Linked DNA regions of Polyangium spumosum. The protein of the gene in region 1 interacts with the protein of each later gene in a pairwise test. Links are inferred from orthologs where the notes say so. Each region holds a gene or a part of one and is shown in the gene's direction. Other genes may lie near its edges.

Evidence for each region.
Region 2: the proteins of GF068_RS02230 (region 1) and GF068_RS37045 interact in binary tests that used the Escherichia coli proteins (3 or more experiments, as listed by UniProt). The link is inferred for Polyangium spumosum from one-to-one orthologs.
Region 3: the proteins of GF068_RS02230 (region 1) and GF068_RS28725 interact in binary tests that used the Escherichia coli proteins (3 or more experiments, as listed by UniProt). The link is inferred for Polyangium spumosum from one-to-one orthologs.

Annotation. Positions count from the first base shown.
Region 1 is NZ_WJIE01000001.1:512,553-521,834, reverse strand. The notes cover bases 3,332-6,228. They hold GF068_RS02230 (glutamate-5-semialdehyde dehydrogenase), read left to right. Parts: upstream 3,332-4,092; coding sequence 4,093-5,364; downstream 5,365-6,228. Other genes in these bases: rsfS (ribosome silencing factor), read left to right, coding at 5,400-6,228; GF068_RS02235 (hypothetical protein), read right to left, coding at 3,690-4,034; GF068_RS02245 (class II glutamine amidotransferase), read left to right, coding at 3,332-3,399. Also shown: GF068_RS02260 (PEP-utilizing enzyme), read left to right, coding at 1-295; GF068_RS02255 (PEP/pyruvate-binding domain-containing protein), read left to right, coding at 292-1,098; GF068_RS02250 (MFS transporter), read left to right, coding at 1,112-2,479; more of GF068_RS02245, read left to right, coding at 2,587-3,331; more of rsfS, read left to right, coding at 6,229-6,287; GF068_RS02220 (23S rRNA (pseudouridine(1915)-N(3))-methyltransferase RlmH), read left to right, coding at 6,299-6,736; twin-arginine translocase subunit TatC, read right to left, coding at 6,733-7,602; Sec-independent protein translocase protein TatB, read right to left, coding at 7,599-8,150; 23S rRNA (adenine(2503)-C(2))-methyltransferase RlmN, read right to left, coding at 8,160-9,282. UniProt on the Escherichia coli protein: Catalyzes the NADPH-dependent reduction of L-glutamate 5-phosphate into L-glutamate 5-semialdehyde and phosphate. The product spontaneously undergoes cyclization to form 1-pyrroline-5-carboxylate.
Region 2 is NZ_WJIE01000018.1:10,560-19,940, forward strand. The notes cover bases 3,953-6,948. They hold GF068_RS37045 (LytR/AlgR family response regulator transcription factor), read left to right. Parts: upstream 3,953-5,079; coding sequence 5,080-5,817; downstream 5,818-6,948. Other genes in these bases: GF068_RS37040 (sensor histidine kinase), read left to right, coding at 4,067-5,083; GF068_RS37050 (hypothetical protein), read left to right, coding at 5,913-6,281; GF068_RS37055 (antibiotic biosynthesis monooxygenase family protein), read left to right, coding at 6,309-6,860; GF068_RS37060 (hypothetical protein), read right to left, coding at 6,900-6,948. Outside these bases: GF068_RS37025 (c-type cytochrome), read right to left, coding at 1-1,446; GF068_RS37030 (TetR/AcrR family transcriptional regulator), read left to right, coding at 1,916-2,617; GF068_RS37035 (cytochrome P450), read left to right, coding at 2,655-3,842; more of GF068_RS37060, read right to left, coding at 6,949-7,511; myxochelin non-ribosomal peptide synthetase MxcG, read left to right, coding at 7,829-9,381. UniProt on the Escherichia coli protein: Member of the two-component regulatory system BtsS/BtsR, which is part of a nutrient-sensing regulatory network composed of BtsS/BtsR, the low-affinity pyruvate signaling system YpdA/YpdB and their respective target proteins, BtsT and YhjX.
Region 3 is NZ_WJIE01000009.1:202,121-211,344, reverse strand. The notes cover bases 3,319-6,157. They hold GF068_RS28725 (sulfate/molybdate ABC transporter ATP-binding protein), read left to right. Parts: upstream 3,319-4,117; coding sequence 4,118-5,197; downstream 5,198-6,157. Other genes in these bases: GF068_RS28715 (PHP domain-containing protein), read left to right, coding at 5,902-6,157; GF068_RS28720 (hypothetical protein), read left to right, coding at 5,319-5,843; GF068_RS28730 (sulfate ABC transporter permease subunit), read left to right, coding at 3,319-4,111. In the rest of the region: eno (phosphopyruvate hydratase), read left to right, coding at 1-392; GF068_RS28750 (RNA recognition motif domain-containing protein), read right to left, coding at 475-936; GF068_RS28745 (universal stress protein), read left to right, coding at 1,350-1,793; GF068_RS28740 (hypothetical protein), read right to left, coding at 1,802-2,038; sulfate ABC transporter permease subunit CysT, read left to right, coding at 2,431-3,273; more of GF068_RS28730, read left to right, coding at 3,266-3,318; more of GF068_RS28715, read left to right, coding at 6,158-7,005; GF068_RS28710 (VWA domain-containing protein), read right to left, coding at 7,044-9,224. UniProt on the Escherichia coli protein: Part of the ABC transporter complex CysAWTP involved in sulfate/thiosulfate import. Responsible for energy coupling to the transport system.

The DNA of each region.
Region 1 (9,282 bases):
CCTCGATCCCTCGGATTTCGAGCGTATCCAGAGGGGCGACGTGCTCGTGACCCGAACGACGTCGGCGTATTTCAACGTCGTGCTGCCGCTGCTCGGCGCGATCGTGACGGATCGGGGAGGGCAGCTCTCGCACGCGGCGATCGTCGCGCGCGAATATGGTATCCCCGGGATCGTCGGCACGAAGGAGGCGACGACGGTGATCCCCGACGGCGCGCTCGTGCGGGTGGACGGCGAAAGAGGCGAAGTGACGGTGCTCGCCGCGGCGCCCGCGCTCTCGCTGGAGGTGGCGACGTGATCGCGACGCTCGATCGAGATTTGCCGGAGGCCGAGTTCGGCGGGAAGGCGGCGCAGCTCTCGCAGGCGCATCGGATGGGGCTGCCCGTTCCGCCGGCGTTTGCGCTGTCGTCGGCGTTCGTGGAGCGCGTGGTGCTCGGGGAGGAGGCGCTGCACGGGGCGATCTTCGACGCATTCGCGACGCTCGCGGGGCCCGTGGCGGTGCGGTCGTCGGGCATCGGGGAGGACTCGAGCGCGGCGAGCTTCGCCGGGCAACACGCGACGATCTTGAACGTGCGCAGCCGGCCCGCGTTGCTCGACGCGCTGAAGGCGGTGCACGCGTCGGCGCGGGGGCCGACGGCGCTCGCGTACCGGCGCACGCTGGGCCTTTTGTCGGAGCCGCGGATGGGGATCGTCGTGCAGCGGCTGGTCCACGCCGATTGCGCGGGCGTGCTCTTCACGCGCCACCCGATGACGAACGCCGACGAGCGCGTGATCGAGGCGACGTGGGGGCTCGGAGAGGCGGTCGTCTCGGGGCTCGTCACGCCGGACCATTACCGCGTGGCGCGCGGCGGGCGGGTGCTCCAGAAGAGAGCGGGCGAGAAGGACTGCGCGATCCGGTGGAGCGAGGGAGGGGGCACGGTCGAGGTCGCCGTGCCGGCGCACGAGGTCGGCGCGTTTTGCCTCTCCGACGCGCAGCTCGTGGAGCTCGACGCGCTGGCGTCGGCGTGTGAAGCGGCGTTCGCCGGCACGCAGGATGTGGAGTGGGCCTTCGCCGCGGGGCGGCTGTATCTGCTCCAGCGAAGGGCGATCACCCGTGGCTGAAGGAGGGCCCCGGGTGCCGACGCGCCTGCTCGCCGCGATCGCGCTCTCGGCGGCGCTGGCGCCGCTCAACTCGACGATGGTGGCGGTCGCGTTGCCCGAGATGTCGCGCACGCTCGGGGCCGATTCGGGTGTCTTGCGGCAGGCGCTCGTGTCGAGTTATCTGCTCACGAACGTCGTCTTGCAGAGCCCGGGGGGCAAGCTCGGCGACAGGCTCGGATATCGGCGGGCGCTCGCGCTGGGGCAGATATTGTTCGCGCTCGGGGCGGCGCTCGCCTCGGTCTGGCCGGTGCTGCCGGGGCTGACGGCGGCGCGTATTGCCATGGCCGCGGGCGGGGCGATCCTCGCGCCGAGCGCGTTTGCGTTGCTGCGGACGGAGCTGCCGCCGGAGGTGCGAGGGCGCGCGTTTGGCGCGCTGGGGGCCATGATGGGGCTGTCGGCGGGGCTCGGGCCGAAGGTCGGGGCGCTGCTCGTGACACATTTCGGCTGGACGTCCATTTTCCTCGCGAACGTGCCGGTGCTCGTCCTCTCGGCGGCGCTCGTGCACCTCGGCGCACCCGCGCCCGCGCCGTCGAAGGAGATGGCCGCGGCGGCGCGACCGCGCTTCGACGTACTGGGCTCCGTGTTGCTCGGGGCGTCGCTGCTCGGGGTGGTGGTGGGGCTCGAGAACGAGGCGTATCGATGGGCCGCGGCGGTCGGCGTCCTGGGGTTCGTGCCGTTTGCGTGGTGGGAGCGGCGCGCGGCGGATCCGATCATCGATTTTTCGTTGTTCCGGCGCCGCACGTTCGTGGCGGGGAGCTTGCTCATCGCGATCCAGAACTTCGCGATGTATTCGATCCTGTTCGAGCTGCCGCAGGTGGCGGGGCGTCTCTTCGGCGCGGGGCCGCGCGAGGTGGGCAATACGCTGGTGGCGATGATGGCGATGATGATCGTCGCTTCCCCGTTCGCGGGGCGCGCGTCCGAGCGCTTCGGGGCGCGGGCGGTGGCGCTCGTCGGTTGTGCGGTCGCGGTCGCGGGCGTGGCGCTGCTCGGGCTCTTGCCCTGGGACTCCACGACGGGGGCGGTGCCCGCGCTCGGCTTGCTCGGCCTGGGCCTCGGGCTGACGGGCGCGCCCTCGCAAGCGTCGTCGATCAGCGATGTGCCGCGGGACAAGAGCGGAATGGCGGCGGGCCTGACGTCGACGATGCGTTACATCGGCGGCATCGCCGGGCTGACCGTGCTCGGGCTGGTGCTCACGGAGGAGCCGGCGGCCGAGGTTGCCCGACGGGAGCATGGGACGAGCCTTCTCATCTTCGGGGTGGCGCTGGTGGTGACGATCGGGTGCGCGGCTTTGCTGCCCGGGCGTATTGCGGCGGCGGAGGGGGCGGCGGCGGGGGGGCGTTGAGGGAAAAGCCGGACGGACGACGTGACGCGGGCCGCGCGCGCCCGTCCGTAACCGTTATTCCCGTGCAAGCTGGCCCGTCCTCGTACCCTCGGCTATAACGTGCGCCAATGTGTCGCCTCTTCGGCGTTGTTTCCAGGCACGTCGAATCTCCCACCGAGCCTCTGGCCACGGCCCCGAAAAGCCTGGCGGCGCTCTCGCCGGAGCACCCGCACGGCTGGGGGATTGCCGCCCATGACGGGAAAGGCTGGGCGCTCCACAAGAGCCCCACGTGTGCCCAGGCCGATCCCGCGTTTCGCGCGATTGCGGCGAGCGTCCGCGGGCGTGTCGTCGTCGCGCATGTCCGTAAAGCCACGGTCGGGAGGACCGAGCTCGTCAATACCCATCCGTTTCGGCGGGACGCGTGGGTCTTCGCGCATAATGGCACGATCTCGGACGTCGGCTGGCTCGAGCGGCGCACGTCGCGGTCGCGGAGGCGGGAGATCACGGGGGATACGGACAGCGAGCGGTTCTTCGCTTCTCTGATGACGGCGCTCGACGAGGTCGGCGCCACGTTTGGCAGCCGCCGGGCGCCTCGGGGCGTGGTGGATCGGGCGCTCGCTCGTTTCCTCGAGGCTGCGACGGGCCGGCCGCGTTTCGGCGCCGCGAACTTTTTATTGAGCGACGGCGAGCTGCTTTATGCCCATCGTTTTGGCCGGAGCTTGTTCGTCTCGTCCGAGGCGGGCGTCGTCCGCATTGCGTCGGAGGCGCCACACGGGGGCGACTGGCGCGAGGTCGCCGAGCGCTCGCTCCTCTGCATTGACATGGCCGCGCTGCCGCCTCGAGAAACGACACGCCACCGGCCCGCTGGAAGAACTGCGCATTGCGCAGTTCTTCCACCTTCGGTCCAGGCCGTGGCTGCCAGGGGGGTGGACATCTTTTGAAAATTCCCCGCATCGACTGCGCTTCGCGCAGTCGATGCACCCTCGGTCCAGGCCGTGCCTGGTCGGGGTCCAGGGGTGGACAACCCCTGGTCGGGCCCGGGGTGAAACCCCGGCGCTACGCTCCGGTCACGGCGCTTCGGCGGGCGGGGCCTGGGGACCGGGGAGGTTGAAGCTGCGCGGGGGCTCGTATTCGGGGGGCGGGCCTCCTGGCAGTGGCTTGGGCTTGGGCGCGCTGCTGCAGGCGGCTGCGACGAGCATGAGGGCTGCGAGGGGCGGGACGAACCGGGGTTTCATATCTTGGTCCCCTTCCTCTTGATGCTCGGCGGTGGGGGCGTGACGGGGGCTTCGTGGTGGTTCTCCGGTGGCAAGCCGAAGGGGCTCGGGGGCGTGGGCGCGAGGGGATCTTGCGAGCCGTCGACCTTCTGGCGGACGTCGGCGGGCCTCGGCGGCGGCGTCGCGGGGGCGAGGTCGAACTTTGCGCCTTCGGCGCCGGGGGCGCCCATCGGGATCATCGTCGCTGCGGGGGCGGCGGTCGCGGGGCCCTCGTCGTCTTGGGAGCCGCATCCGAGGCCCGTGGGCAGGGCCAGGGTCAGGAGGAGGAACCAGGCGGGGAGAGCGCGCGGGCGAGCCGACACGAGCCGAGGCTAGCACGGCCTTGGCCTTGCGAGGGCAGCCGCGTTAGGTTTCGACGCCGTGGAGAGCAGCGTCATCCGGACCGAGGAGCTCGTCGAGCTCGCAAGGCGCGCCCGAAAGGCTGCGCGTACGCTTTCGACTGCGTCGCGGGAGGTGAAGGATCGCGCGCTCGTCGCGATCGCGGAGGCCCTGCGCGCCGAGGCGGCCGAGGGGTCGCCGTTGCGCGTCGCGAACGCCGAGGACGTCGAGGCCGCGCGGAGGGCAGGGCTCGCGCCTTCGCTCGTCGATCGGCTGGTCCTCGACGAGGCGCGGATCCTCGGGATCGCCGCGGCGGTCGCGCAGATCGCCTCGTTCGAGGATCCCGTGGGCGAGGTGCTCGGCATGAAGCAACGGCCGAACGGGCTCAGCGTGGGTCAGGTGCGGATCCCGCTCGGCGTGATCGCGATGATCTACGAGGCGCGGCCGAACGTGACGGTGGACTCGGCGGCGCTCTGCCTGAAGAGCGGCAACGCTGTGCTCTTGCGTGGGGGCAAGGAGGCGGCTCGATCCAACGCGGCGCTCGGGGAGCTCGTGCGGAGCGCGGTCGCGTCCGCGGGCCTGCCGGCGGACGCGGTGTTGATCGTGCCGCCGACCGATCGCGAGGGGATCCGGCTGCTCGTGGGGCTCGCGGGGATGATCGATCTCGTGATCCCGCGGGGCGGCGAGGGGCTCATCCGCTTCGTCACCGAGCACGCGCGCGTGCCGGTCATCCAGCACTACAAGGGGGTTTGTCACCTGTACGTGGACGAGGGCGCCGATCTCAACATGGCGCTGCGGCTCGTGGAGAACGGGAAGCTGAGCCGGCCCGGCGTGTGCAACGCGCTCGAGTGCTTGCTCGTGCACGAGAGCGTGGCGCTCGCGTTCTTGCCGCGCGTCGGCAAGCTCGCGGCGCAGGGGCTCGAGATCCGCGGCGACCAGGCGACGCGCGCGGTGATCCCGTCGGTGAAGGCCGCGGCGCCCGAGGATTTCGGGCAGGAGTTCCTCGCGCCGATCCTGGCGGTGCGGATCGTCGGCTCGATCGACGAGGCGCTCGATCACATCGCGCAGTACGGGTCGAACCACACGGAGGTGATCTGCACGCGGAGCTACGAGCGAGCGCAGCGGTTCTCGCGGTCGGTCGACGCGAGCTGCGTGATCGTGAACGCGTCCACGCGCTTCAACGACGGCGGCGAGCTCGGCCTCGGCGCGGAGATCGGCATCTCGACGACGAAGCTCCATGCGTATGGACCGATGGGGCTCGAGAGCCTGACCGCGAAGAAGTGGATCGTCTTCGGCGAGGGGCAAATTCGGTAAACGGCCCCGAGGAAGAGGGCCGCGTGAGGTAGAACTTGGCAACCAAGAAGCGATCGGACGGCGAGGGCGCGTCGCCCAAGCCCGCGCGTAGTAGCAGCAGCAGCAGCAAGACGACGGCGACGAAGAAGGCCAGCAAGACGGCAGCGCGCCCGTCGCGCGAGGTCGACGTGGACGAGGGAGCAGGCGAGCGGCCTTCGCGCGTGAGCCCGTCGGCCGTGAAGGCGGCGGTGAAGGCAGGGAAGAAGTCGGCCCGGCCGAAGCTGCGCGCCTCGCACGCGAGCGGGCAAGCGACGACGCGTGGCGCGGGGGCGAGCAAGGCGACGGCGAAGCGGCCGGGTCTGCCGCGGCGCAAGGCCGAGGGCGAGGTCCGCAGCAAGGCCGCGCCGGGCGTGAAGAAGGCGCCGCTCGCCGCGCCGAAGCGAGCCGCGGCCGGGAAGAAGGCGCCGGTGCCGGAGACGGCCTCGCCGGCGCGGGAGCTCGCGGTCCAGGTCGCGACGGCCGGCCTCGACAAGAAGGCGCTCGGCGTGGAGATCCTCGACGTGCGCGGGCGCGTCGACTACGCGGATTTCCTGGTGCTCATGACGGGCCGCAGCGATCGGCACGTCGGCTCGATCGCGCAGGGGATCGAGGAGGAGCTCGGCAAGAAGAAGATCGCGCCGATCTCGGTCGAGGGCATGTCGGCGGCGACGTGGGTGCTGCTCGATTACGGCGACGTCGTCGTGCACGTGTTCCAGGAGGACGCGCGGCAGCTCTACGACATCGAGGGGCTCTGGATGGACGCGAGCCGCGTCGCCGTGCCCGAAGGCGAGGCGGGCGCGAGGCCCGCAACGCAGGTGAACCGCGCGCAGGCGGACGCGGGCGAGGGGTTCGGTGACGATGAGCCCAGCGCGGACGACGACGAGGACCGGAGCGAGGAAGAGTAGAGCCGGATCGCATGCGTATCGTCGTCGTCGCCGTCGGCCGGGTGAAGGACAAACCGCTGCGCGCGGCGCTCGACGACTACCTCGGCCGCGTGCGGAGGTATGTGCCTTGTGACGAGATCGAGCTCGAGGACGCGCCGCCTGCGCGGCTCGTCCCGCTCTTCGCGAAGAAGACCGAGGGCTCGACGACGATCGCGCTCGAGGTCATGGGCCGCGCGCTCGACAGCCCCTCGTTCGCGCAGGCGGTGGAGCGCGCGGGATCTCGCGGCAAGGGCGTGGTCTCGTTCCTCATCGGCGGCGCGGACGGTATCCCCCCGGAGACGTCACGCGCCGCGCACGATCGGCTCAGTTTGTCGACGCTCACGTTCCCGCACAGGCTCGCGCGGCTCGTGCTCGTGGAGCAGATCTACCGCGCGATGACGATCCTGCGCGGCGAGCCGTACGCGCACTAGGCGGGCTTCGTCTTCTCTTTGCTCTTCCGGTACGCCTCGCGCTGGGCCTCCGTCGGCTTCTTGCCGAAGAGGAAGGCGAGGCCGATCGAGAGCACGTAGAGGATCAGCATCGGCACGGCCATGACGATCTGGCTCGTGATGTCGGGCGGCGTGACGATCGCGGCGACCACGAAGGAGACGAGGACGAACCAGCGGCCGAACCTTATGAGCTGCAAGTAATTGACGATGCCTGCGAGCGACAGGAACAGGATGAGCAGCGGGATCTCGAAGACGATGCCAAAGGCGAGCAGCATCCGCGTCACGAAGTCGATGTACTCGCCCATCATGACGGTGGGCGTGATCGTCACGCCCTCGCCGCCGCCGACGGTGCCGGCGAGGCCGAGGAAGTAGTTGAACGTGATGGGGAAGGCGACGCGCCAGCCGAAGTAGCAGCCGCCCGCGAAGAGCGACGACGCCGAGAGCACGAAGGGGATCACGAAGCGCTTCTCGCGCGCGTAGAGCCCGGGCGCGATGAAGGCCCAGAGCTGGTAGAAGAGGATCGGCGCGCTGAGCACGATCGAGCCGAGCAGCGAGAGCTGGAAGTACGCGATGAACGCGGCCTGCGGCGACTCGAAGTGCAAGGTCGCCTGGTTCGGCAGGCCTTGCGAGGCCCACGCGAGCTTGAAGGGCCGGGAGATGACGTCGAGCAGGGGATCGCGGTACTCCCAGGTGAGCACGGCGCAGATCAGGAACGCGACGAAGCAGTAGACCAGGCGCTTGCGGAGCTCGTCGAGGTGCTCCCAGAACGTCATGGGAGCCCCGCCCTCGTCTTCGTCGATCGGGGCCGGCTCCGCGTCCTTGACCGCCTTCGCCTTTGCGTTGCTCATGACGCCGCGCTCGGCTCCTTCGTGACGACCCGGCTCGTCGGATCGTCGGTCGCCACGATGCCCAGCGGATGGTGGGCCATGGGATCGGTCGCGCCGAGCTCCGCGCCGCCGTAGGGGGACGCGTCGTCGGGCAAGGCGTCGTAGGCGTCACAGCCGACGAGCGGGTACTCGCGTTCGCGGAGGATCTCGACGGGCTCTTCGCCATGTGGGGGCGGCATGTTCACCGCGGCGGTCACGGCGGCAGCGGCGGCGGTCGCGGGCGAGGGGACGCCCGCCTTGGCGGCTGCGGCCGGGACGGCGAGCTTCTCCAGGCCGTCGAGCACGTTCACGTTCGAGAGCGCGCGGATCTCCTGGAGGCTCCGGTCGATGCCCTCGTCGCGGAGGAGCGTGTCGATGCCGCTCTGCGCCCGGAGGTCCGTGCTCATGCGGCGGATCTTCGCCACCCATTGCCCGGCCGTCCGCATCATGCTCGGCAAGTGCCGCGGGCCCACCACCACGATGGCCACGAGCACGACCACGACCATCTCGCCGAAGCTCAATCCGAACACGCGAGCAAGCTAGCGCGCCGTGGGTTCGGAATCCACCGGGAGACGCTTCCCCGGTTTCCGCAGCAGCGGCCGCGCGAGCTGACCACACGCCGCCCCCACGTCGCCGCCGCCCGAGTACCGCACGATCGTGCCCACGCCACGCCCGAGCAGGACGGCGCGGAAGGCCTCGAGCCGGGTGGAGGGCTGGAAGGGATCCGGCGCGGCGCCGTCCGCGATCGCGTTGTAAGGGATCAGGCTCAGCCGAGGCCTCTGTCCATGCGCCTCGGCGAACGAGCGGCAGAGATCCGCGAGCGCCACGGCGTCCTCGTCCGCGTCGTTCTCGCCGGCGAGCAGCGTGTACGCGAACATCGGCGAGCGCCCCGTGGCCCGCGCGTGCTCACCCGCAGCCGCGAGCACCTCGTCCAGCGGATGCGCGCCTTCGATGGGCATGAGCGCGCGCCGCCGCCCCGGCCGCGCCGACCCGAGCGAGACGCCGAGCCGCACCTGCGGGACCTCCCGGAGCAGCGTGCGGATCCCGGTCGGCAAGCCCGACGTGCACACCGTGATGTTGCGCATGTCGATGGCGAGCGCGCTCGGCTCGCTCATCACGCGGATGGCGTGGATGACGCGCTCGATGTTGGCCATGGGCTCGCCCATGCCCTGGAAGAGCACGCCGTGCACGCGCGGGCGGACGCCGGCGGCGACGAGGCTCTCCGGAGGGGACGCCACGAGCTCCTCGCGTACGCGCCGGACCTGCTCGACGATCTCCCACGGCTCGAGGTTGCGGCCGAGGCCCATGCGCCCGGTCGCGCAGAACGCGCAGGCGAGGGCGCAGCCGACCTGCGAGGACACGCAGACCGAGAAGCGACCCGGGTGCTCGAGCGGGATCCGTACGGTCTCGATGACGGCCCCGTCGGGCAGGCGGAAGGCGTACTTGACGAACGGGTCGATCGCGCTCGCGGCGCGGCTCTCCAGGCGGATCGAGGGGACGTGGCCGGCTGCGCGGGCGGCGTCGAGCGCGGCGCGCCGGATCGTCGCGGGCGAGCGCTCGGGCACGTTGCCCGTGCGGTGCACGAGGGAGACGATACGCCGCGCGTCCGTCACGTCGATGTTGCAAGCGCGGGCGAGCTCGTCAGGGAGAGTGGCCTGGAGG
Region 2 (9,381 bases), on another replicon or contig:
CGCGTGGCAATCGCCGCACCCCTGCGCGGCGTCGTGAAACAACTCGCGCCCTCGGGCGACGAGCTCCTCGGACGCCGGGTCGGGCGTAATCACGGGCGCCTTCATGCGCGTGATGTACGTCGCGAGCGCCGTGAGGTCGGCGTGGTCCCTGACCGCGAAGCCCTGCCCACCCAACCGCGAGACCGTGTGCGCGAGGTGATTCGACAAGGTCCCGTGCTCCCCGAACCAGCCGAACGGCGTCGCGCTCGCGAGGCGGCCGGCGAGCGAGATGGTCTGGCGAGGCCCGTCCGGGGTCGACCACGTGAGGCCGTCTTCACGGCCCTCGGGGTGGCAGCTCGCGCAAGCCCGGCCATCCGACGAGATGCGCGGATCGAAGCCGTCGTGGAAGATGCGGCGGCCCCGATCGAACACCGCGTCGACCTCGCCCCTCGGGCGGGACAAACGCACGACGAGCGGCTCGGGCGCCGCGCCGTCGAGGTCGACGATGCTGACGGCGCGGTCGAACTGCGAGACGACGATCGCGTGACGGTCGGAGAGCGCGAGCCCCAAGGGGCCGCCGGGCAAGCGGACGCGGCGTCGGACGAGCTCCGCGGCGTTCTGCGCGCGCCCGTCGAGCTCGAGCAACGTGTCGGAGCCGAGGCACGTGACGAACAATCGATCCCCCTTCGCCGCGGCGGCGCGCGGGAGCAAGCACTCGAGGCTGTGCGCGGACCGGCCGGGAAGGGGCAGATCGAGCGGCTTGCGGGCGACGAGATCCACGACGCCGACGAAGGGCTTGATGGGGCTCTCCGTGCCGCCGTAGACCGTGGTGATCTTCGGCTCGCCGGGGTCGACCGTCACCATGGGGACGAAGAGGCGGCCCTCGTTCGTGGCGAGCGAAAAGGCCTGACCGCCGCGGACGAGGTCGCCACGTGCCGCGCCGATCGATTTCGCCATCTTGCCCGACAGGACATCGAGCTCGTCGACCTTGCCCGTGGCGAGCTCCACGACGCTGAGCTCGGCGGAGACGACGTGGCTCACGAAGGCGTGCTCGCCCGAGATCACGACCGCGCGTGGATCACGCGAGAGGTTCGCCGTCCGCTCGAATGCGAGGTTTTTCGCGGAGAGCACGCCCAGGGTATGCCCGTACCCGCTGACGACGACGATCCGCTCGCCCGCGCCCGCGACGAAGGCCGAGAGGCCCACGGGCTCGCTCGGGACGACCGTCCGGCAACGCGCCTCGAGCGAGCCTGCGCCATTCGCGGCCGCCTCGAGCACGAGGACCTCGTTGCGATCGCGGAGCGCCACCACCAGACGCCCGTCGGACAAACCCACGAGGGCGGACGGGGAGCCGGGGAGCTGCATGACGGCCACTTCGTCACGCGCGTCGAGGTCGATCGTGTGAATGGCCGCGTCGTCCTCGTTCGCCACGAAGGCGAGCGTCCGCTGCGCGCTCCTCGCCAGCACGACGCGGTCGCCTCGACCCGGATGCAGCGGACGCAGGGACGCCGGATGGTGAGGAGCGCAGGGGCCGAGATTCGCCGCGGGTCCCGTGGTGACGGGCGCCGGAGCGGGCACGGTTTGCCCGGCCGAACGAGGCGGCGACGACGGGAGCGAGGGGGAGGTCGTCGGAGGCCCGCCGCCGCATCCGGCGAGGATCAACAGGGACGAGGCGGCAATCCGAAGGAAACGGCGACCGGCGATGCGTGCTCCCATGGCGGGTCGGAGCGCCTGGCACGAAGCAGACCAAGCGGCAATTCAAGGTGTTCCCGGGTGACGACGCGACGGGGAGGTTCGGCGCGGGACACGGCCGCGTGGCGCCGGGCCCACACGTCCACCCGTGTCCGTTTCTCCCTTGCCGCCGAGACCCAGCCTGCTACCTTGCCCGCTGACCAGATGACCGATTTATCAAAACTGGTCAACAGGTCAGCGAGGAATGTACCCCGTGTCCCAGCACGCGCAACAGGCCAGCAGCCGCGCCGACCGGATCCTCGACGCCGCGGCCACGTTGCTGCTGCGTATGGGTTACCGGAAGGTGACCATCGAGGACATCGCCAAGCAGGCGGACATCGGCAAGGGGACGGTGTACCTGCACTGGCGCTCCAAGGAGCAGCTCTTCCAGGCGCTGCTCCGGCGTGAATCCATCGCCCTCGTCGAGGAGATGCGGGCCGGGTTGCGGAAGGACCCGGCCGAGAGCAGGCCCCACCGCATCGCGCGGAGCAAGTTCCTGACGACCCACCAGAGGCCGCTCACGATGGCGCTGGTGCTCGGAAACGCCGAATTGCTCGGCAAGCTGACGCAGAGCCCCGTCTCCAGCCAGGAGCTGCTCTCGACGAACCGCTCCTTCGAGGTGATGATCCGCCACGGCCTGCTCCGCGCGGACGTGCCGAACATCGTTTATGCGATGCGGGCCGCGTCTGTCGGGTTTTACCTGCTCGGCGCCCTCGACCCCGCGAGCGCCGGCCCCGACCTTGAGGCCAGGGCCGACGCCCTCGCCCACACCATCCGGCACGCCTTCGAGCCTGCCGGCGAGCCACGAAAGGAGGCAACCGCGGCGGCCGCCGCCGAGCTCTGCGCAATATTCGACGATCTCATCGCCTGCTACCGCAAATGGATCTACGCCGCCGAGCCCGGCTGATCCCCGGACCCGGAAGCGCGCTGAAAAGGGGAACGCGATGACCACGCTGGCAGATACCTGGGGCATTCACAAAGCGCAGTTCTGGATACGCGGGCAAGTGCCGGACGAACCCGTCCGGTTCGCTCCCGAGCTCGGGATGTGGAACGTCTACGGCTACCCGGAGACGCTGCGGATCCTCGGCGATCCCGGCCTGTTCTCCTCCAACACCCTCCGCCTCGTCCCGGACATCCGGCGATCCACCGAGGGCAACCTGGTGCAGATGGACCCGCCGGAGCACAAGAAGCTCCGGAACCTCGTCAGCCACGCCTTCACGCCGAAGGTCGTCGCGGACCTCGAGCCGCGGATCGCGCGTCTGACCCACGAGCTGCTCGACGCGGTGGACGGGCGGGACCGGATGGAGCTCGTGGCCGATCTCGCGTATCCGCTCCCGGTCATCGTCATCGCCGAGCTCCTGGGGGTGCCCAGCGGCGACCGCGACACGTTCAAGCAATGGGTCGACAAGATGCTGGAGAACTCCACGCAGTTCTCCCTCGTCAATCGCTCCGAGGAGCAGGAACGCAGGCTGCAGGTGGCGCTCGAGCAGAGCAAGCTCCTGACCGACTACCTCGGTGAACACGCCGCCGAGCGCAGGCGAAAGCCACGCGAGGACTTGCTCACCAAGCTCGTCGAGGCCGAAGTGGACGGCGACCGCCTCACCGAGACCGAGGTCGCCAATTTCGCGAACGTCCTGCTCATCGCGGGGCACATCACCACGACCATGCTGCTCGGCAACACGGTGCTCTGCCTGGACACGAACCCGGAGCAGAAGGCGCGTGTGCGCGCGGACCGGTCTCTGGTCCCCGCCGCGATCGAGGAATCGCTGCGCTTCTTCAGCCCGTTCGCGGCCCTCGGCCGGGCCACGACGAGCGCGGTCGAGCTCGGCGGCAAGACGATCCCGGCCGATCAATTGCTCATGGTGTGGATCGCGGCGGCGAACCGGGATCCGAGGCAGTTCACGAATCCAGACGTGTTCGACGTGTCCCGTGACCCGAACCCGCACGTCGCCTTCGGACGAGGCATCCATTTCTGCATCGGCGCTCCCCTGGCCCGGCTGGAAGGCCGGGTCGCGTTGAACATCCTGATGGATCGTTTCCCGGGTTTGCGTATGGATCCCGAGGCGCCGCCGGACTTCATCCCCAGCCCGAACATGACCGGGGTGCGCAAGCTGCCGCTGCTGCTCCGCTGAAGGGGAAGCCGCGCCGAGCTCCGTCGCCGGCTTCCTCGACGCTCGTGGACGTCACCACGGCGTCGCCGCTCATCCGCCGGGAGAGACCATCCATCCGGGGCGGGTTGATCCCCGCAAGCGAGGCCCGCTACGCTCCGCCTCGTATGGGGAGGCCCTCCGAAAGCAGCCAGAGCAGCCGTCTCGAGGTCACCCTGCCGGGGAGCGGAGACCTCATCCCTCGCGAGATGCTGTGGCTCTACCCGATCGTGCCGTTCGCGGCCGCGCCGCTGCTCGCCGGGGACCTCTTCGTGGTGCGTCTCGAAGAGGCGCTCGTGCGGATCGCCGGGATCTATTTCCCTTTCATCACGATCTCGTTCTCCTTCCACGCGCTCTACGTCTGGGTGATGCCCGGGCTGGTGGCGCGCCTCCGCACGCCGTTCTCGCGCGGCGCGCTCCACGTCGCGGTCACGACCGCGGTCCCGGTCGTCCTGGCCCCGCTCATCCTCGCCGTGAAGGGGAGGTTCTTCCCGGGACAACACAAGCTCGCCAAGTTCGCCCTCGAGTGCGTCATCATCTCGTGGATCTACATCTTTCCGGCGCTCATCGTGCAGCGCCTGCGGAACCGAGCCCAGAACGTCGAACGAATGGCCCAGCTCGAGCGGCAGGCCGCGCTCGAGGCCCAGCTCAAGGCGCTCCAGGGCCGCACGAACCCGCATTTTTTCTTCAACAGCATCAACACGGTGGCGAGCCTCATCCCCGAGGACCCCGCGCTCGCCGAGCGCACCCTCGAGCGTATGGCCGATCTCTTCCGTTACGCGCTCGACAGCTCGAAGATCCGGCTCGTCACGCTCCGGCGCGAGGTGGAGATGGTGCGCGATTATCTGGCCATCCAGTCCGCGCGGTATGGATCGCGCCTCCGCGCCGAGGTCGAGCTCGACGAGCGGGCCGCCGAGGTCCTCGTCCCGCCGCTCCTCCTGCAGCCTCTCGTGGAGAACGCGATCCTGCACGGCATGGCCCACCGGCAGAGCGGCAGCGTGCTCGTGCGCGTGCGGCACGAGGGGCACCACGTCTCGCTCGAGGTGCTCGACGACGGGCCAGGGCCCTTCGCCTCGGAGCACCGCGGCAGCCAGACGAGCATGGAGGACCTCCGCGAACGCTTGCACCTGCTTTATGGGGAGCACGGAGCGATCACCCTTTCGGCGGCGCCCCTCGGAGGCTGCCTCGCGCGGGTGGCCATTCCGGTGAAGGACGGTCTGGCATGAAGATCCTGGTCGTCGACGACGAAGAGCCCGCGCGCCGGCGCTTGATCCGCCTGCTTCGAGACGTCCCGGGCGCCGAGGTCGTGGGGGAGGCCGGGGACGGGGATGAAGCGCTCCGGCGAATCGAGACGCTGGGGCCCGAGCTCGTGCTGCTCGACATCCGGATGCCCGGCCTGGATGGGCTCTCGCTCGCGCAGCGGTACACGGACCTGCCGCCCCTCGTATTCATCACCGCGTACGATGAATACGCCGTGCAGGCCTTCGAGGTGAACGCGGTCGACTATCTGCTCAAGCCCGTGCGCCCGGAGCGGCTGCTCTCCGCCATCGAACGCGCGCGCCAGCGGCTCCTCGCGACCAGGGAGGCAGCGGCCCGCGCCCTTGCGGCGGTGGCGAGCCGCGGGACGCCGTCGGCGCGTATCGTCACCGTCACGCGCGGGGTCATCCGCTTCTTCGATGCCCGCGACGTCACGCGATTCTGGAGCAGCGACAAGTACACGCTCTTCCGCGCGGACCGGGACGAACATTGCACCGAGGAGCCGCTGTCCACGCTCGAGGAGCGGCTCTGCGCCCACGGCTTTTTGCGCGTGCACCGGGGGGAGCTCGTGCACATCGGCAGCGTGAAGGCCCTGCACCGCGTGGAGGGCAGTTACGAGGTCGAGCTCAAAGATGGCCAGGTCGCGCGCGTGAGCCGGCGCTCCTTGCCCGCGGTGAAGGCGGCGCTCGGCCTGGAGGAGTAGCCGCTCATCGGCCAGGACGTGCCGCCCATCCGCTCTCCCGCGCCGCGTATCGGATCGGACCGGCGACGAACGGCGTGGCCTGTAGCTTTCGGGGCATGCGACGAACGGTCCTTGCCTCCCTGATGATGCTGGCCGCGGGGCTCGCGGTGGCCCACGCGGCCTCGCCCGAGCGGCCCGCCGAAAACCCCCTTTTGCGGTACGCGCTCGGGCCTTCGGCGAAGTTCGGCTTCACGGGGCGCGTCGAGGAGCGCCTGTCTGCGGGTTCCTACCTCTATCTCCGCGTGCGGGACGCGGCCGGTGCTGGGCACTGGGTCGCCACGCTGACGTCCACCGCCTCCGCGGCGGATGACGTCGACGTCCGGGTCTTCGCGCGCGCCGAAAACTTCCAATCGAGGCGCCTGGGCCGCGACTTCTCGCCGCTCCTCTTCGGCGCCGTTCGATCCCGATCCCCCGAAAACCGCTGATCTCTTGCTTCGAAAAGGAGTCACACCATGAACCTCAACTTCGCCACGACGGCTCTCCTCTCCGTTTCCCTCCTCGCGTGCGGCGGCTCGGACGCCGAGCCACCCTCGCAACCGCCCCCCGTCACGAGTGGCGACGGCTGTGTGCGCGACGAGCTGGAGCCCGATTTCGAGCCCACTCCATTGCAGGGCGCAGGGGTCGACGCCGAGGGGAAGCTCGCGCCGGGGACCTATCTCGTGAGCAGCACCTATATCCACCGGAAGGGCACGCCGGAGTCCGACGCGAAGTTCGGCGAGCTCGTGGGCCCCATCGTCCAGGCGCTCCAGAGCCAGCCAGGGCTCGTGGCGTTCCAGCTCGGCACCTCCGCGAGCTGCAGCGCGGGGCGCACGCTCACCGTCTGGGAGGACGAAGAGGCGATGTACCAGTTCGTCGGCAGCCCCGCGCACGCCGAGGCAATGGCGCGTACCGGGGAAGTGAGCCGCGGCGATAGCGTGGTCACGAGCTGGCAGGATGACGAGCGCGGCGCCACCTGGGAGAAGGCGCTCGAAAAGCTCGCCGCGGAGACGGGTCCTACCTACTAACCCGACGCTGCGAGCGGATCTCCTCGGGCACCCGCCGGATCACGGGAGCACGTCGAGGAGCTGGCGGCGCACGCCGGGGTTCAGCCTCACCGACAGATCGGGCAGCAGGATTTGCGGTTGCAGGACATAGACCCACCGGCCGTTGCGATAATAAAGAAAGTTGAACGCGTTCGCCACCCCCTGGGGGCCCATCACGTTGGCGTAATCGTCCCAGTTCACGATGGAGTGGACGGGCTGGTTCAGGTTGTTGATGTGGTTCCACACCGCCTGCACGTTGGGGTGCTGGTGGTGATAGAGGCGAAAGTACCCCCCGCCGTTCGGCGAGTCGGTCGCCACCAGGGCGCAGCCGTTCATCGCGGCGGTGAACACGAAGGGCGTCTGGGGGTTCTGGCGGGGGACGTCCACGTAGCCCGGCAACCCGTGACCCTGGAGGAAGGGGCACCAGTACGCCTGGATCGGGAGTTCGTTGCCGCCGGCGTTCGCGTTGACGACCGTGAGATCCACCGCGTTCTGGTTCCGGTTCGGCCAGCGGAGGTCGAAATGTCCCATTTTGAGATGGGTCAGCATGCCGATGCGGCGGCCTTCGTTCCCGTGGTTGTTGCGCATGATCCAGCGCACGGAGTTGACCGCGAACATGCTGGTGTACGCCACGGGGTCGGCCCTGAACCTCGTGTTGTGGTTGTCCATTCATCCAGTGGAGAATGGCTGGCTCCGAGCGTCAAGCGTGAAGCGCGCGCCCCTCCCGCCCCCCACCCCTCCCGCCCCCCGCGCTGGTCGATTCCACGAAGGTCCCGGGCATCGGGCCCATTCCGAATCCAGAACCACTCCTTGGGCCCCTGGCCCATGTCTGTTGTGTTCTTCACATCTGTTGAATGTGAGCCAGGATCCATAGCGATATGGACTTGACTTTGAACTTCATTTTCAACAAAGTTGGTGGAGTCTGCATCAAGGAAGTGGTCGGGACAACAATGCACAAGCGAGTTGGCGAGCGCTGGCCTCTCTCGGCCGCGCAGCACGGTATCTGGCTGGGCCAGGCGCTCGACCCGGCGAGCTCGCTCTACAACGCCGGCGAGTGCATCGAGATCTGCGGAGCCGTGGATCCGGCGGTCTTCGAGGCTTCCGTGCGTCAGGCGAACGCCGAGGCCGAGACGTTGCACATGCGGTTTTTCCCGGCGGAGGAGGGCCCGCAGCAGATCCCGAGTCCTTCTCTCGACTGGCCCATGCATCGAATCGACGTCGGCGCCGAGGCCGATCCATGGGCGGCCGCGCGAGCGTGGATGCAGGCGGACCTCGAGACGACCGTCGATCTCCAGCGCGGACCACTCTTCGCGGAGGCGCTCTTCATGGCCGGCCCCGACCGGACCTACTGGTATCAGCGGGCGCACCACATCGCGCTCGACGGTTTTGGATTCTCGCTCGTCGCGCGGCGCGTGGCGGAGCTGTATACCGCGCGGATCGAGGGCCGAGATCGCGTCGGCGCGCCGTTTGGTTCGCTGCTGCGCGTCCTCGAGGAAGACCTCGCTTATCGCGCGTCCCCCGATTGCGCTCGCGACCGCGACTTCTGGCTCCGACGCTTCGCCGATCGCCCCGAGGCCGTGAGCCTCGGCGGCAGGCCCGGCATGGTTTCTCGCAGCGCATCCCGAATTACGACCTCACTTTCGCCCTCGACGATGGAGCGAATGCAGGAGGTGGCGCGTCGCGCGGGCGCGACCTGGCCCGACGTGATCCTCGCCGCGACGGCGGCATATACGCATGGCATCACCGGCGCAGGGGAGCTCGTCCTCGGCCTGCCGGTGATGGGCCGCCTGGGCTCCGTTTCTCTGCGTATCCCGAGCATGGTGATGAACATCGTGCCGCTGCGTGTCCCGATCCCGAGAGAAGCGAGCCTGTCCGCGCTCGTCCGGGCGGTCGCGGAGGAGATTCGCGTGATACGGCCCCATCTGCGCTACCGGTACGAGCAGCTCCGCCGCGACCTCAAGCTCGTCGGCGGGGATCGGCGGCTGTTCGGCCCGGTGGTGAACATCATGCCGTTCGATTACGATCTGCGGTTCGGTGTCCACCGCGCCCTCGCGCACAACATCTCCGCCGGGCCGGTCGAGGACATCTCGATCAACGTGTACGCGCGATCGGACGGGCGCGGGCCCCGCGTCGATTTCGACGCCAATCCGGATTGTTACAGCGCCGAGGAGCTCGCGGCGCACGAGCAACGATTCCTGGGTTTTCTCGAGGCGGCCCTGTCCGCTCCCGCCGAGCCGATCGCCGGGATCACGATCCCCGGAGCCGCGGCGCCGTGCATGGCGGCGCATTCGCCCGGTATCGTCCTCGACGGCGGGCCGCTCCCCTGCCCGGCGCGTGACGTCGTCGAGCGGATCCTGGAGCGAGCGCAAGAACAGCCCACCGCGACGGCCCTCGAGCACGGCCCTCGGTCGATGACCTATGGCGAGCTCGTGCTCGCCGCCCGGCGGCTCTCGGCCCGCCTCGTGGCGCTCGGCGCCAGACCGGGCGCGCTCGTGGCGGTGCT
Region 3 (9,224 bases), on another replicon or contig:
GGAGGCTCATCTCGGAGAAGCTCGGCAAGAAGGTGCAGCTCGTCGGCGACGACCTCTTCGTCACGAACCCCGAGCGCCTCGCGCGTGGCATGTCCGAGGGAATCGCCAACGCCATCCTGATCAAGCTGAACCAGATCGGCACGGTCACCGAGACGCTCGACTGCATCCGCACCGCGGGCGAAGGCGGCTACCGCTCGATCATCTCGCACCGCTCCGGCGAGACCGAGGACACGTTCATCGCCGACCTCGCGGTCGCCACGAACGCGGGCCAGATCAAGACGGGCTCGTCCTCCCGCTCGGATCGCGTGGCCAAGTACAACCAGCTCCTGCGCATCGGCTTCGAGCTCGGCGAGGGACAGATGTTCGCCGCCAAGAAGCCCTTCAAGCGCTGAAGCGCGCACAAAAACGAAGCGCCCCGAAGCCATGCTCCGGGGCGCCTCCGTATCGGGCCGGCTCTCGCCGGACCCTCACGTCCTACCAGCGATCGCCGCGATCCCGACCGCCACGATCCCGGCCGCCGCCGCCGCCACGACCGCCGCGCCGATCGCCGCCGCCACGACCACCGCCGCCGCCGCCACGACCGCCGCCGCCACCACCGCCGCCGCCGCCGTAACCACCGCCGCCGCCGCCGCCCATGCCGCCGCCGCCGCCGCGGAAGCCACCACCACCGCCGCCGCCGCCCGGCGTGCGCTCACGCGCCTCGTTCACGGTCAGGGTGCGACCGTCCAGGCTCTTGCCGTGAAGCGCATCGATCGCCGCCTGCGCTTCCTTGTCGCCCGCCACGTCCACGAAACCGAACCCGCGCGATTGCCCCGTCACCCGATCGGTCATGACCTGGACACCCACCACCTCCACCCCGGCGGCCTGGAAAGCGCTGCGGACGCTCTCCTCGGTGGAATGGAAGGCCAAATTGCCCACGTACAGTCGCTTGCTCATCCTCAGACCACCCGATGCACGACCTCTCCTGACCTTCCCCGGAGGCGACCCGGGCCATGCATCGGATCGCTTCGAGACCACACAGACGAGCGACCGTCAGCCGATACAGATCGAGCGCGCGAGCAAAGCGGGCTGTCAGAGTTCGACGACGAACGGGCCTAGGGCAATCATGAGGCTAACGCCGCGGTCCCCAACACGCAAGCAACTATCGCGACGCGGGAAACGCCGGTTTCCGTAGCTGATCGCCGCGCGAGAGCCGTCCGTCCAGGGTAGGACGCGTCCGCTCCGGCGCGTCGCGCAGGCTGGTTTCGCGCGGGCGAAACGCGCACGATCACGCCACGAGCGGGCGGACGTGATAACGAAGCGGCGCCCCGCGACCTTCCGATCCCGGACCAACGCATCAGGGAGAGACCATGGCGTTCCAGAAGATCCTCGTGCCGATCGACTTCGAAGAGACCTCGCAGCGCGCGCTGGAGAGCGCGCTCGAGCTCGCCACGAAGCTCGGCGCCAAGGTGACCGTCGTTCACGTCTACAGCCTGCCCGTCTACAACTTCCCCGACGGGTCCTACATCCCCACGAGCGAGCTCGCCGAGAGCGTGCAGCAGGGCGCGCAAAAGCAGCTCGACGCCTTCGTCGAGGCGCAGCGAGCCCGCGGCGTCACGCTCGACGCCGTGCTGCGCGAGGGGCGCTCGGCCGACGAAATTTGCCGGACCGCGAAGGAGATCTCGGCCGATCTCATCGTGATGGGCACGCACGGCCGCGGCGCGATCGGCCGCGTGCTCCTCGGCAGCGTGGCCGTGGGCGTGCTCCGCCACGCCGAGGTCCCCGTGATGACGGTCCGCGCGACCGACACGTGACCCGTGTCTCAGCCGCGCGAGAGGGCGCGGATGGCCTGCATGCGCGAGTCTTTCTGATCCGGCGGCAGGAAGACCGACAGCGCCTGCTCGATCGAGCCGAGCGCGCGCGCGAGCTCCGAGGGGCTCATCGTCTCCGCCGTCACCCCCACGCGCGAACACGCGCGCTTGATGGTACCTCGGGCAAACACCTCCGAAAGACCACTGGCGGCAATCACCTTGTCGAAGAGTGTTTCCGGCGGGCTCATGTTCGGGGTGATTACGCTCGTTCCGTCAAGCCGTGGAACGTCGCGTTACGACGCCCGACGCCGGGGTCCACGTGTCCCTCGGCCTGGGCAAGCGCGATCAGGAGACGCGATGAAAGGGCGTGTGGGTTCCCACGCATCGCACTGATCACGTTCGAGGTGGTTACCAGAATCGCGGGGACGCCGCAACCCTGGAGACCTACACCACGTATCGACTGCAGATCACGGGGGAAATTGCAAGGCGGTCCGCACGTGGCGACGCGACCCGAGCGAGGGACGAACCCCCCCTTCGCGCCCCTCCGAGCACATTGTCGCATCTTTCCGATGCAACTTTCAAATCGGGGTTGCGGACGAGCTACGCGGCGCGCCATTCTCACGCTCGATTGAGCACGACCGTGGAGCTGGCCGAAGCCCGGCCGACGAGCCGCTCGAGGGCGCGAGGACAGCAGCTCGGCAAGCTCGGGTTGCGCGTCGCGGCAGGGTCCTACCTCCTGCTCATGGTGGCGCTGCCGGTCGCGACGCTCGCGCGGGAAGGACTCTCCCGCGGGCTCGGCGAGCTCGGTCGGGCCCTCGTCCACCCGGTCGCGCGCGCGGCCATCCTCCTGACCCTGCAGACGGCGCTCGTGATGGCCGCCGTCAACGCGGTGATGGGCACGCTCATCGCGTACGTGCTCGTCCGCTACCGGTTCCCCGGACGCAAGCTGCTCGACGTCCTCATCGACCTGCCCTTCGCCATCCCGACGCTCGTGACGGGCATGATGATCGTCACGCTCCTCGGGCCCCACGCCGCGCTCGGGCAGCTCTTCGAGGCGGCGGGTTTTCGCGTGGTCTACGCCCCGCCGGCGATCCTCCTCGCCCTGCTCTTCGTGACGCTGCCGCTCGTGGTGCGCACGGTGCAGCCAGTGCTGCACGAGCTCGACGGGGCCGACGAGGAGGCCGCCTACACGCTCGGCGCGAGCGAGTGGACGACGTTCCGGCGGGTGACGCTGCCCGCGATCGCGCCCGCCGTCGTCTCGGGCGCGCTGCAGAGCTTCGCGCGGGCCCTCGGCGAGTTCGGCTCGGTGGTCGTGGTGGCCGGCAACATCCCACGGCGGACGCTGACCGCGGCGGTGCACGTGTTCGGGGAGGTGGAGTCGGGCGACGTGCACGCGGCGAGCGCGATGTCGCTCGTGCTCGTGACGATCTCGTTCTGCGTGGTGCTCGTCGTCTCGGCGCGGCAGCGGGGGGCGCATGGCTGAACGAGCAGGCAGACCGAGGGCGGGCGTACGCGCCTCGTTGATCGCGGCGGCCGTGCTCTACGTGGGCGCGCTCGTGCTCTTGCCGGTCGGATCGCTCCTGCGCGGCGCGCTCGGGGGCGGGCTCGGGCCCGTCTTCGAGGTGCTCGCGCGGCCCGACGTGCTCTCCGCGCTCGGCATGACGGCCAGGCTCACGGCGCTCGCGGTCGTGGTGAACGGCGCGCTCGGGACGGCGCTCGCCTTCGTCCTCGTGCGGGATCGGTTCGTGGGAAAACGCGTGCTCTCCGCGCTCGTCGACGTGCCGTTTGCGCTCTCGCCGGTCGCGGTGGGCGTCGTCTTGCTCGCGCTCTTCGGCAAGGGCGGGCTGCTCCGGCCGATCGCGGACGCGCTCGGCGTGGAGGTCGTGTTCGCCTGGCCGGCGATGGCGATGGCGACGTCGTTCGTGACGTTGCCGTTCGTGGCGCGTGAGGTCGGGCCGGTGCTCGAGGAGATGGGCACGGATCAGGAGCTCGCCGCGTACACGCTCGGCGCGTCGCCGCTGACGACCTTCTTTCGCGTGACCCTGCCCGGCATCCGCTGGGGGCTCGCGTACGGCGCGACGCTGACGATGGCGCGCGCGATCGGCGAGTTCGGCGCGGTGCTGCTCGTGTCGGGCGGGGTCGCCGGGCAGACGGAGACGGCGACGGTCTTCGTGTACCGGGCGCTCGAAGATCGGGACGAGCGCGGCGCGTACGTGGTGGCGACGGTGCTCGCGCTCGCGTCGATCGGGCTGCTCTTGCTGCTCGACGTGGCGCGGCGGAAGCGCGGCTCGCGCGTGGAAGTCGAAGGAAAGGGAGGTTAGGCGCTCGTGGGTATCGTGGCGCGTGCGCTCGTGAAGCGGTTCTCCGGCGGCGGCGGCGCGCGCGCGGTCGACGACGTGTCGTTCGAGATCGGGACGGGCGAGCTCGTCGCGCTGCTCGGCCCGAGCGGCGGCGGCAAGACGACGGTGCTGCGGATCCTGGCGGGGCTCGAGGCGCCGGACGGAGGTCGCGTGCTCCTGCGCGGCGTGGACGTGACGTACCAGCGGGTGCAGGAGCGCAACATCGGCTTCGTGTTCCAGGGCTACGCCTTGTTCCGGCACATGACGGTGCGGGACAACGTGGCGTTTGGCCTGACGATCCGGCGGCGGCCGCGGGCGGAGATCGATCACGTGGTGAACGAGCTGCTCGCGCTGGTGCGGCTCTCGGAGCTCGGCGAGAGGTACCCGCACGAGCTCTCGGGCGGGCAACGGCAGCGCGTCGCGCTCGCCCGCGCGCTCGCGCCGGGCCCGAGCGTGCTCCTGCTCGACGAGCCGTTCGGCGCGCTCGACGCGAAGGTGCGGCTCGAGCTGCGCGAGTGGCTGCGGCGCCTGCACGAGGAGCGATCGATCACCACGGTGTTCGTCACGCACGACCAGGAAGAGGCGCTCAGCGTGGCGGATCGGGTGATCGTGATGAACCGCGGCAAGGTGGAGCAGATCGGCACGCCCGAGGACATCTACGATCGGCCGGCGACGGCGTTCGTCGCGGGCTTCGTGGGCTCGATCAACGAGCTCGAAGGCGAGGTGCGCGGCGGACGCGCGGCGCTCGGGAGCCTCGCGGCGGCGGCGCCGCCGGGCGCGGGGGACGGGACGAGCGTACGCGCGTTCGTCCGGCCGCACGACGTCGAGCTCGTGGGCGTGACGAGCCGCGTGGAGCGGCGCAGCAGCGTGGAGGTGGCGACCGCGCGGGTGGAGCGCCTCGTGCGGGTGGGCTTCATGGTGCGGATCGAGCTCCGGCTGGAAGACGGGCAACCGCTGACGGTGGAGCTCGCGAAGGATCGCGTGGCCGAGCTCGGGCTCGTGGAGGGCGAGGACGTGTTCGTGAACCTGCGCGAAGCCAAGCTCTTCGTGCAGGACTATTCGATCTAGGAGCAGGCGCGACGCGGACGCCGAGCGCTCGCTCGGCCTCGATCCGGGCTTGCGTCGGGTGCGCGCCTGCGCGGCGGGATCGAGGGCGCGGATGTGCTACGTTTTCCGGATGAATGGCTTCATGAGATCGAGCGCAGGGCACAGGGTGGGCGGCGACGATCGGCGCGGGGCGCGGTGGGCTCTCCTCGTCGGGGCGGTGATGGCCATGGGCACGTTCGGGTGTTCTTCCGTCGTGAGCGAGCACGACGTGGACGCGAACTTCACCGTCACCCCGCACGTCGACGGGACGTTCTTCTGGTGGAACGAGGTCACGCTCGACGGTGACGTCAACTCGTACGGCGCCGCGCGGCTCGGGTTCGTGCGTGTCTCCGTCGCGCCGCCCGCCGAGGACCTGACGTTCCTCGACCAGATCCTCGGCGAGGCCGTGACATCGACCGGGCGCACGCCGCTCGTCTCGAAGACGGACATCCCCGCGAAGGAGCCCGACCTCATCCTCGACGTGCTCCACGAAGGCGACGTGCGTCCCTTCTTCGAGGACGGCAAGAAGGTCCGCGTCGAGTGGACGGGTCGTACGAACCCGGACTTTCTGGCGTGGCCCCCGGGCGGCATCGAGGTCGACGTGAAAGTGCGGCTCGTCCTCGACTGAGCCGGCGGCTTTCGGCGTTCCGGACGATAGAGGTATCCTGCCGGGCAGGGAAAGGCGGATGCGGTCGAAGACGGGCATGGTTCGGTATGTCGCCCTCGGCGTCGGGGTCGCCGTGGCAGGCGCGGCGGGCATCGTCGCGTTCACGCGTGTCCCGCCCGAGCGCACGGCCGTCGCGGCGCCGCTCACCCTGAACATCAACCTCGAGCCGCCGAAGCTCGGTCCTCCGCGCTTCGCCGAGACGCTCGACGTCTCCACGTTCCAGCGCGGCAACCTGCACACGCACAGCAAGTGGAGCGACGGCGATCGTCCCCCGGAGGACGTGTATCGCTGGTATCGCGGCCACGGCTACACGTTCCTCGCCCTCACCGATCACGAGAACCGCGTCAGCCCGAAGACGTTCGCCGCGCTCGAACGGAAGGACTTCCTCATCCTCGCGGGCGAAGAGGTCACGATGCTGGCGGAGGGCAAACCCGTCCACGTCAACGGCCTCTGCACGAAAAAGACGATCGGCGGCGGCAAGTTCAAGACGAAGCAGAAGGCGCTGCTGCACGGCGTGAGCCGCGTGCACGCGCAGGGCGGCGTCGCCCTCGTGAACCACCCGAACTTCGACTGGGCGCTCACGCTGGACGACGTGCGCGTCACGCGCGGCGCGGAGCTGCTCGAGATCTGGAGCGGTCACCCCTTCGTGAACACGGAGGGCAACGCGGAGCGGCCGTCCCACGAGGCCGTGTGGAACACGCTGCTCGACGAGGGATGGTCGATCGCGGGCGTTGCGGTCGACGACGCCCATCACTACGGCGCGACGACGAAGCCAGGCGTGAAGCCGGCGCGGCCCGGGAAAGGCTGGGTCCAGGTCTTCGCGGAGCGGCTGGATCGAGCGCTCATCTGCGAGGGGCTCGCGAAAGGACGGCTCTACGCGTCGTCGGGCGTGACGCTCACGCGCATCCGCGTGACGGGGAACAAGCTCAGCGTGTGGCCGGAAGAAGAAGGCGCGGTCGTCACGTTCATCGGCGGCGGCGGCAAGGAGCTCGCGAAGATCGAGCGAGGGCCCGAGGGCGACGCGACGTACGAGCTCCGCGGAGACGAGCGCTGGGTGCGCGCGCGCGTGGCGATGCCGGACGGGAAGATGGCCTGGACGCAGGCGTATCGAGTCGTTCGGTAAAACGTTTTTTGGGACGAACGCACCGTTCGTCGTGACGATCAGGAGCGCGGCTGGCCCTTGCGGCGCGCGAGGAGGATCTCGGCCGCCGTGAGCGCGCGGGGCTGCGGCGGACCGGCAGGAGGCGCGCCCTGGGGCGGGTGCGGGGCCGCGGTCGGGGCGTGCGCCTGGGGCCGCGTCGCGGCCGGCGGAGGCTGCGCGAGCGCGGCGGCCGAGGCCGCGGGCAGCGGGGCCTCGCGGGCGGCGCGGTCGCGGGCGGCGCGCTCTTTCGCCTGGAGGAGCGCGCCCACGACGGCGTCGGGCGAGCGCGGATCGGGGCGCGCAGGGGCCTCGGCGGAGGGCTTCGCGCGCAGGGCCTCACGCGTGCGGGCGGCCCAGGCGAGGACGGGCTCCGGCAAGGCGAAGCGACGCGCCGCCACTGCGAGGAGGAGCGCGAAGCCGGCCATCGCGATCAGGATGGGCGTGATGTCCTGGTAGGAGAAGCGCCGCGCGGCGCGGTCGCCGAAGATGCCGGCGAGCGTGTCGCGGCGCTTGCCGCCGGTGAGGTCCGCGATGCGGCCGAGGAGCGCGGCGTCCGAGCCCGTGGGCCGGAGCTCCTCGCCCGCCGTGAGCGCCGCGCCCGCCGTGCCGACGACGTCGCCCGACTGCTCGTCCTTGGCGATCGCGATGTACGTGCCAGGGCGCGAGAGCGGGATCGACGCGGCGTACGCGCCGGCGCCGGTGGCCTCGAGCGCCGTCTCGCGGACGAAGCCGTCGGGCCCGGCGACACGCACCATCAAGCGGCGGAACGACTGCGCGCGGCCGTCGTCGCCGACGACCGTGGCCCGCACGTGCAGCTCGCCGCCCGAGGCGTCGGCCTCGACACGCACGCGGCCGTCTTCGCCCTTGCGGGTGAGGTCACGCGCGAGCTGCCCGACGAGGCGCGCCGCGCCCGGCCACGTCGTCCAACGGCTGCCCCAGCGATCCTTGAGGTCACTCGTGAAGGCGCCCGCGCGACCGACGCCCGCCGACCACACCGCGAGGATCGGATCGCCCTCGGGGCCGGTCAAAAGCACGCTCGCGCGGCCCTTGGGGATCGTCACGACGTACCCGTCGAGCGAGGGCGCCTCGTCGAGCGGCACGCCCGAGAGGATCGGGGACGGCGCGCTGCGCGAGGCGCGGAACTCCTTCTCCACGATCGACGAGCGCGCGGCGAGGATCGTCTCCTGCGTGAAGACGGCGGGCAGGCGGTTGGCGTCCTCGATGAGGTAGAAGCGGCCGCTGCCGAGGCGCGAGAGCGTCTCGAGCTCGGGCACGTCGCCGCCGTTGCCGAGGGCGACGACGCTCGTGGTGATGCCGGCGCGAAGCGCGTTCGAGACCATCGTGCGGCACGGGCCCATCTGCTCGGCGTCGGAGCCGTCGGCGAAGAGGAGCACGTGCTTGAGGTTGACCTTCTCCTTCGCGAGCGCGGCGTACGCGGCCTCGAGCGTGATGTCGACGAGGATGCCGCCTCCGCCGGGGCCCACGCCGCGGATCGCTCGGTCGATCCCGGCCTTGTCGCTCACCGGGCCGAGCGGGACGCTCCAGTTGACCGCGGTGTCGACGTGCAGGACGCCGAGCCGATCGCCGGCGCCGAGCAACGCGGCGCTGCGCGCGGCCGCCTCGTTGGCGAGCTCGAGCTTCGTGTGCGCGCCGGCCGAGGCCGCCATCGAGCCGGAGATGTCGATCCCGATCACCTCGGCGAGGCTGGCGCGGCGCCGCTCTTGTTTGAGGTCGAACGATACGGGCGAGACCTCTTCGATCGGCGTACGCGCATACCCGCCCGGCCCGAGGCTGCGATCCCCGCCCATGAGGAGCAGGCCGCCGCCGAGGTCACGCACGTAACTCGCGAGCGCGTCGATCTGGCCGGGCGATAGATCCGAGGCGCGCACGTCGCCCATCACGACGAGGTCGTAGCCGACGAGGCCCGCGAGATCCGCGGGCACGCTGCTCGTCGAGCCCTCGTCCACCCTGAAGGCCGCGGCCTCGAGCGCCCGCGCGAGGAAGCCGGTCTTGCCCGCGTCGCCGTCGAGCACGAGCGCCGAGGCCTGACCCCGCACGCGCATGAACGCGCTGCCGGCGTTGTCCTCCGGGGATTGATCGAGCGCCGGATCGGCCGCCGTGATCTCCACGTCGTAGCGGTGGAAGCCCGGGCCGGGCGCCTTCTCGCGGATGCGCAGGACGTCCTCACCCGCGGCGATCTT